3 regions of the Nocardia sp. BMG51109 genome follow, and region 3 is predicted to be linked to each of the others. Evidence: riboswitches for the same ligand, from Rfam matches in the RefSeq annotation. Region 3 holds a riboswitch; each other region holds the start of a gene.

Region 1 (2,258 bases), 680 kb from region 3:
AGCGTGCCCAGCGTCGACAGCGCGTGGTCGAGGTCGGTGCGCCAGACGTTGCGGCCGTCGACGACGCCCGCCACGACCAGCTTGTCCGCCAGGGCCGGGACGGCGGCCACGTCGTCCACGGTGGTGCCGGAAACGAAGTCCAGGGCGATGCCCTCCACCCCCATATCCGCCAGCGCGGGCAGCGCGGGCCCCGGACGGCCGAAGTAGGTCGCGACCAGGATCGCCGGGCGTCGCCCCGCCCCGGCCAGCTCGGCGTAGGCACGGCGCACCTGCGCCAGCTCGGCATCGGACAGGTCGGTGACCAGCACCGGCTCGTCGATCTGCACCCAGTCGGCGCCCGCGTTCGCCAGCCGGCCCAGCAGGTCGCGATAGTGCGGGAGCAGATCGTTCAGCCGGTCCAGCGGCGCGATGCCGCCGGTGTCGTCGGTGTCCTCCGCGCCCTTCGCCAGCTTCAGGAAGGTGAACGGCCCGATGATCACCGGCCGCGCCGGGACACCGAGCTGACGCGCCTCGTGCAGCTCGTCGAGCAGCTTGTCCGGATGCAGCGTGAAGGTGGTTCCGGGGCCGATCTCGGGAACCAGATAGTGGTAGTTGGTGTCGAACCACTTGGTCATCTCCAGCGGCTCGACGTTCTCGGTGCCGCGGGCCGCCGCGAAGTACCGATCCAGCGGGTCGGCGATCCCGGCCACCCGCGCGGGCAGCGCGCCGAACATGGCCGTGGTGTCGAGCATCTGGTCGTAATAGGAAAAGGTGCCGACCGGAACGGAGTCCAGTCCGGCCGCGGTCAACTCGGTCAGCTGCCGGGTGCGCAGCTCACGGCCGACGGCGCGCAGCTCGTCGGCGCCGAGACGACCGGCCCAGTAGCCCTCGGTCGCGCGTTTCAACTCGCGCCGCGGCCCGATCCGCGCCGTGCCGAGAACCGTTGCGGTGAAAGGGTTGTGAACAGTCACAGTCTCTCTCCAGTGCTGGAAGCCACTGGCCACTGCCCTCACCGAGCGGACGGAGCCCGAGTTGCCGAGCGAGCTGCGTAGCGGCCCGAGCGGTCGGCAGACGGTTGGTCCGTCCGCGCTGCGCCGCTGGGCGACATCTCGTTCGGTCGCACCGGAGTTCTCCGGTGTGTGCACTGGTGCCCGGTCGCCCGATCCACGAGGCGGTGGCCGCCGGATACGGCGTATCCGGCACAGTTGGCAGGTCTTCGGACTCGCAGGCGCTCCCCGTCGGGGTTTCCTACTGGCCGTCGCTTCCCAGGTTTCCCCAGTGCTCATGACGGCGGTCGTTCCTGCACACCGCTGCGGGACAGTCCCGGATTCCCACCGGGTTCCCTCTGGCCGGCCGCTAGGGACCGGTTTCGACGCTGCCACCCGGCGCTCGGGGCTCCAACTCGCGGGCGCAGCGAACCAGCTGCAGTACCGAGCATAAGTCACGCGGGCGGGTGAATATTCCTCGGGACGGCGGGCGACGAGGTTACCGGCGGGTTTCGCCTCTTCGCTGATCGGCCCGGTCGGGTTGTGAGGTTGGCTGCGAAGGCGCATTCGCCGTCCGGACCGCGCGACGAGGCAGGTACCTTAATCGAATGTTCTCGAAAGTGCTGGTCGCCAATCGCGGGGAAATCGCCATCCGGGCCTTCCGCGCCGCTTACGAACTCGGCATCGGCACCGTCGCGGTGTTCCCCTACGAGGACCGCAACTCGGTGCACCGGCTGAAGGCCGACGAGTCGTATCAGATCGGCGTGCCCGGTCACCCGGTGCGGACGTACCTGTCCATCGAAGAGATCCTCGAGGCCGCCAAGACGGCCGGCGCCGACGCGGTCTACCCCGGTTACGGGTTCCTGTCGGAGAACCCGGACCTGGCCGCGGCCTGCGAGCGCGAGGGCATCACGTTCATCGGTCCCTCGGCCGGGGTGCTGGAACTGACCGGTAACAAGGCGCGGGCGATCGCGGCCGCGCGGGAGGCCGGGCTGCCGGTGCTCGACTCCACGGCGCCGTCGGCCGACGTGGACGAGCTGCTGGCGGCCGCGGAGCCGATGCGGTTCCCGATCTTCGTCAAGGCCGTCGCGGGCGGCGGCGGGCGCGGCATGCGCCGGGTCGCCGACCGGTCGCAGCTGCGCGAGTCGGTGGAGGCCGCGATGCGGGAGGCCGAATCGGCCTTCGGCGATCCGACGGTGTTCTGCGAGCAGGCCGTGATCAACCCCCGCCACATCGAGGTGCAGATCCTCGCCGACGAGCACGGCGAGGTCATCCACCTGTACGAGCGGGACT
Region 2 (2,258 bases), 6.1 Mb from region 3:
CGCCAAGACTTCGCCTGCGCCGCAAGCAGATTCGACCACCCCCGCGCCGCGGCCCGGTGCGCGGCGCCGACCGCGGCACGGCCCGGATCGGGCGCGGTGCGACCGGTGTCGACGCCGACGAACTTGGTGACCTCGTGCGACCGCCCCGAGGCGACATCCATCGTCGCCTGCCTGCCGGATTCCCCCGCCCGAGCCGGGCTCCCGGCATCCAGAACCGACGCCACATCTCCGGTCACATTCGTTGTCCTGGTTCGGAATTCGGCCAGGTACGTGGCGGGGTCCGGGTTCGGCACCGCGATCGGGTCGACGCGGCGCGCCCCGGCGAAGTCGATCCGATCGATGACCGTCAGGCGGCCGCTCCAGTGCGGTGTCGCGGTCAGATGCACCGCGGCGGCATGCTGATCGGTGCGATCGGTGAGCACGTCGTACACCAGGTCGGTGGCGCGGCCGTCGCGCGTGGTCCAGGTCAGCTCGGTCCGCACCAGCCCGCAGCGCAGGTACTGCGTCTGCCGGAAATTCGACACCTGAGCGGACGGCGTTGCGGGCGAGAAGGTTTCGTCGCCCACCCCGACCAGCAGAGTCGACCAGTTCGGCAGCGCCGCGGCGGTCGCCAGTCCGTCGGCGACGGCCGGATCACGCGCGTACAAACCGGCCGCGAACGCGCCGTCGTAGCGCGGCGTATACAGCGGCCAGCCGGTCTTCTCCCCGGTCTCCGCGTAGCCCGTACCGGCGGGCGGTATCCGCAGTCCGAGATAGCCGTTGCCGACGAACGGATGCGCGTCGTAGCCCGCGCCGAACGACGTCGCCGCCGGCGCCCATCCGGGCTGCGTCGATGCACTGTCGCCGGGACAGGGAAAGCCCTGCGGTGCGGCGGGCGCCCGCGGCACCACCACCACGATCGCGGCGACCACCACCACCGCCCCGATCGCCGCACCGATGCCGATCGGCAATCGTGAGCGGCGACCGGATGCCGGTCGGGCAGTTGACGCCACGTCACTCAGGGTGTCACAGTTCAGAGGACCAGAGCGACGGTGACGCGGTAACCCGGTGTGATTCCGGGGCGGTCGCGCCACTGTGATCCGGCATCCGCCGGAGAGCCAGACACCGGCACCGTCGTTGCTAGATCGGCTCGCGGGGACGCGACCATCCCCGAAGGAGGACCACCATGGCCGTTGCGCATACCCCGAGCCGCGCAACCGATTCCCTCGCCGCCGTGCTCGTGACGGTGGGCGTCGTCTTGTTGGCACTGCTCACGCTGTACCTGGTCGGCTTCGATCAGGGCGCGGTCTCCCGCAGCGGGATGTACCTGCACGAGCTGATGCACGACGGACGGCACCTGCTGGGCGTGCCGTGCCACTGACCGGATCGTTCACCACCCTGCTGCTCCGCGGCCTGCTGGCCGGACTGATCGCCGGGCTGCTCGCCGGAACGGTCGGATTCGTGATCGGCGAGCCGAAGATCGAATCGGCGATCACCCTCGAGGAGTCGAGCGCCGAATCCGGCCACTCCCACGGCGAATCGGAGGAACCGCTGGTCAGCCGCGGCGGCCAGAGGTTCGGCGAGTTCCTGGCGCTCGGCCTGGGCGGCCTGGCGCTGGGCGCGATCTTCGCCGCCGTCGCCAACGTCGCACGCCGCCACACCGCCCTGCCCGGGCCGAAGCTGGCCGTATCGCTGGGGCTGTGCGGCTGGCTGGCGATCACCGCGGTGCCGTTCTTCAAGTACCCGGCCAACCCACCCGCGGTCGGCGAACCGGACACGATCAACCAGCGCACCTGGCTGTGGCTGGCGGCCGTGCTGCTCGGACTCGCGGCGGTCGGCGCGGCGGTGTACGTCCATCGGCTGCTCTCGGCACAACCCGGCACGCTGCGACTCGTCGCCGCGGTGGCGGTCTTCGTGATCGTGGTGGCGATCGGCTACATCGCGCTGCCCGGGGTGAACGAGGTGAAGGGGGACTTCCCGGCCACGCTGCTGTGGCAGTTCCGGGTGTCGTCACTGGCCGTGTCGGCGACGCTGTGGGCCGTGCTCGGGCTCGCCTTCGCGACCCTCACCGAATTCGCCGGCCGGAAGAAGGCCGAGGTCTCCGCGTAGGCTCGCGCCTTCTCCGGTCGAACTTGCGCGGCTCCGACCTGCTCGCGGACGAGCCTGACGGCAGGAACATCGGACCCGTGGCCGCGCTGGCCGCCACGGGGCGGGGCGAACTCGAGAAGACTCAGGTGGCCGGGCTGTCGGCGCTGCTGCGCACCGCGCATGTGGGTGGC
Region 3 (2,258 bases):
ACCCCACTGCTCCAGCGCGGCCGACACCTTCTCGACGCCGTCGACGGTGCGGATCGACGGATTCAGATCGGCGCCGCCCACCACGATGTAGCGGCGGTCGCGCACGGCACTCAGACGCGCTGTGACGGGGTCGGATTCGAGAAAGGAGATCTTGCTGTCCAGGCCGTCGCCGGTGATCGTGCGGCGGCTCAGGTCGGCGAGTACCAGGGCGGCCGGATCGCGGTCGAGCACGGTCTCCCAGCTCACCTGCGGCCACTCGTTCGTGGTGTCCTCGAACACGTTTCGGGCGCCGACGGCGTGCGTGATGATGCCCGACGAACCGCAGCAGCCCGCGACGTAGGGGGTATTCGTATCGGCGAACCAGAACGCCAGCGATGCCCGGCTCGCCGCGATCCGGCCGGCGGCCGCCTCGTAGCGGGTGCGCAGCTCGGTCACCAGCCGCTCGCCGCGCTCGCGGACATCGAACACCGCCGCCAGCTCCCGGACTTCCCGGTAGATCGCCTCCATCGTCAGTGGTCGGGTGCGGTTGCCGTCGGCGTTGACGCTGTTGTCGTCCATGCCGTCGCAGTCGGTCGGCGACAGGTAGGTCGGCACGCCCAGCCGCTCGAACCGGTCGCGCTCGGCGACCCCGCCGGGACCGAGGGTGCCGCCGAACGACGCGGAGACGAAATCGGGTTCGGTGTCGAGGACGACCTCGAAGGACGGATTGTTGTCGGCCAGGCGCGGCACCCGGGCGTTGGCCTCGGCGAGATTCGCGCGCACGGGATCGGTCCAGGTCGCGGTGCCGGCCATGCGATCGGCGAGGCCGAGCGACAACAGGATCTCCGCCGAGCCCTGGTTGAGCGCGACCGCGCGCCGCGGCGGCGCGTCGACGGTCACCCGGTGTCCGCAGTTGGTGAGGGTCATCGGGTGGCCGCCCGCGCCGGGCGCCGCCGCCCGGTCGGGACCGGAGGTCGAGCAACCGGTCGTCAGCAGAACGAGAAGTGCGGCGAAAACCGCGGCAGGACAGCGCATCTAGGCGTCGACTCCTTGCATCGGGGCCTGTACGCGAGGCCGGAATCACACTCGACGCGGGGAGCGATCGGACTTCACCCGAGGGTGTCACCGTTGCGCGCCAGTCCCGGATTCGCACCGGGTTCCCTCACCGCGTCACGGTCGCACAGCAACCGCGACGATGGTAACGGACGTTGCGATGTCCGGAACACGCGCATGCCAGGCGGGGACGGCCGTCAGGGTTCGGCGGCGATCGGCGTACCGCGCCCGCGCGCGATGGAATCGGCCGCCGGGCAGGATATCCCGGCGGGCGACGCGGGTGTGCTCGTGTCGGTGCCCGGCAATACGCTTGCCGCTGTGGACGCTTTCTCTCGTTCCTGGGCAGCCCTGCGCACGGCGGTTGCGGACCTTCCCGACGAGGACTTCGCCCGCCCGTCCGGATGTACGGGCTGGCTGGTGCGGGACCTGGTGTGCCACTTGATCATCGACGCGCAGGACGTGCTGATCACGCTCGTGACACCGGCGTACGCCGCGCCGACCCGCGACGAGGTGAGCTACTGGGAGGTCACCGATACGCCGCCGACGGGCGACCACCCGCTCGACGCGCTGACCGTCCGGCTGGCCGCCGCGTACCGGGAGCCGAGCCTGCTGAAATTCCACCTCGACGATGTCGGCTCTGCGGCCGGGCGCGCCGCCGAACTCGCCGATCCGAACCTGTCGGTCGGCACCCGCGACATGATCCTCACGGCGGGCGACTACCTCCGCACCTACGTCCTGGAGTGGACGCTGCACCACCTCGACCTGATCGCGCATCTCCCGCACGCGGCCGAACCACCCGAGGAAGGGCTGGCACGGGCCCGCAGACTACTGGAGAAGATCGCCGGGACGGCGTTCCCGGAGTCGCTGCCGGACAAGGACGCCCTGCTGATCGGCACGGGCCGGCGGGCCCCGACCGATGCGGAGCGGACCGAACTGGGCGACCTGGCGGCGCAACTCCCGTTCATCCTGGGCTGACTGCCGGGCCGCCGAGTATGCCCGGTGTTCGCCCGCGACCTATCAGGCGTCCGGCAAGTAGGCACCGGCAAGTTGTCCGGTCGAGTTACCGGAGAAAACCTGGTTCGTTCGATTGCTGGTAACCCGGGTTTCGTCGCCGTGGCATCGGCGCGCTACAGCCTCGTCGGCAGGACCAGCGAGGAGGACCAGATGGGCTATCAGTGGTGGCGCGGCGTGGCGCTGGCCGGAGCGGCGTTGCTGCTCTCGGCCTG

Evidence for each region. Region 3 has a riboswitch for cobalamin ahead of D892_RS0136435 (ABC transporter substrate-binding protein). Riboswitches for the same ligand answer to the same signal wherever they lie in the genome.
Region 1: another riboswitch for cobalamin. It lies ahead of metE (5-methyltetrahydropteroyltriglutamate--homocysteine S-methyltransferase); the one in region 3 lies ahead of D892_RS0136435 (ABC transporter substrate-binding protein).
Region 2: another riboswitch for cobalamin. It lies ahead of D892_RS0108915 (CbtB-domain containing protein); the one in region 3 lies ahead of D892_RS0136435 (ABC transporter substrate-binding protein).

Annotation. Positions count from the first base shown of each region.
Region 1 is NZ_JAFQ01000004.1:8,424,534-8,426,791, reverse strand. It holds gene metE (5-methyltetrahydropteroyltriglutamate--homocysteine S-methyltransferase) at 1-950, opposite strand, end outside; cobalamin riboswitch at 1,169-1,355, opposite strand; gene D892_RS0139410 (pyruvate carboxylase) at 1,574-2,258, shown strand, end outside.
Region 2 is NZ_JAFQ01000004.1:1,680,327-1,682,584, forward strand. It holds gene D892_RS0108910 (discoidin domain-containing protein) at 1-992, opposite strand, end outside; cobalamin riboswitch at 986-1,128, shown strand; gene D892_RS0108915 (CbtB-domain containing protein) at 1,166-1,360, shown strand; gene D892_RS0108920 (CbtA family protein) at 1,351-2,088, shown strand.
Region 3 is NZ_JAFQ01000004.1:7,742,503-7,744,760, reverse strand. It holds gene D892_RS0136435 (ABC transporter substrate-binding protein) at 1-1,014, opposite strand, end outside; cobalamin riboswitch at 1,055-1,186, opposite strand; gene D892_RS0136430 (maleylpyruvate isomerase N-terminal domain-containing protein) at 1,351-2,007, shown strand; gene D892_RS0136425 (phosphate/phosphite/phosphonate ABC transporter substrate-binding protein) at 2,197-2,258, shown strand, end outside.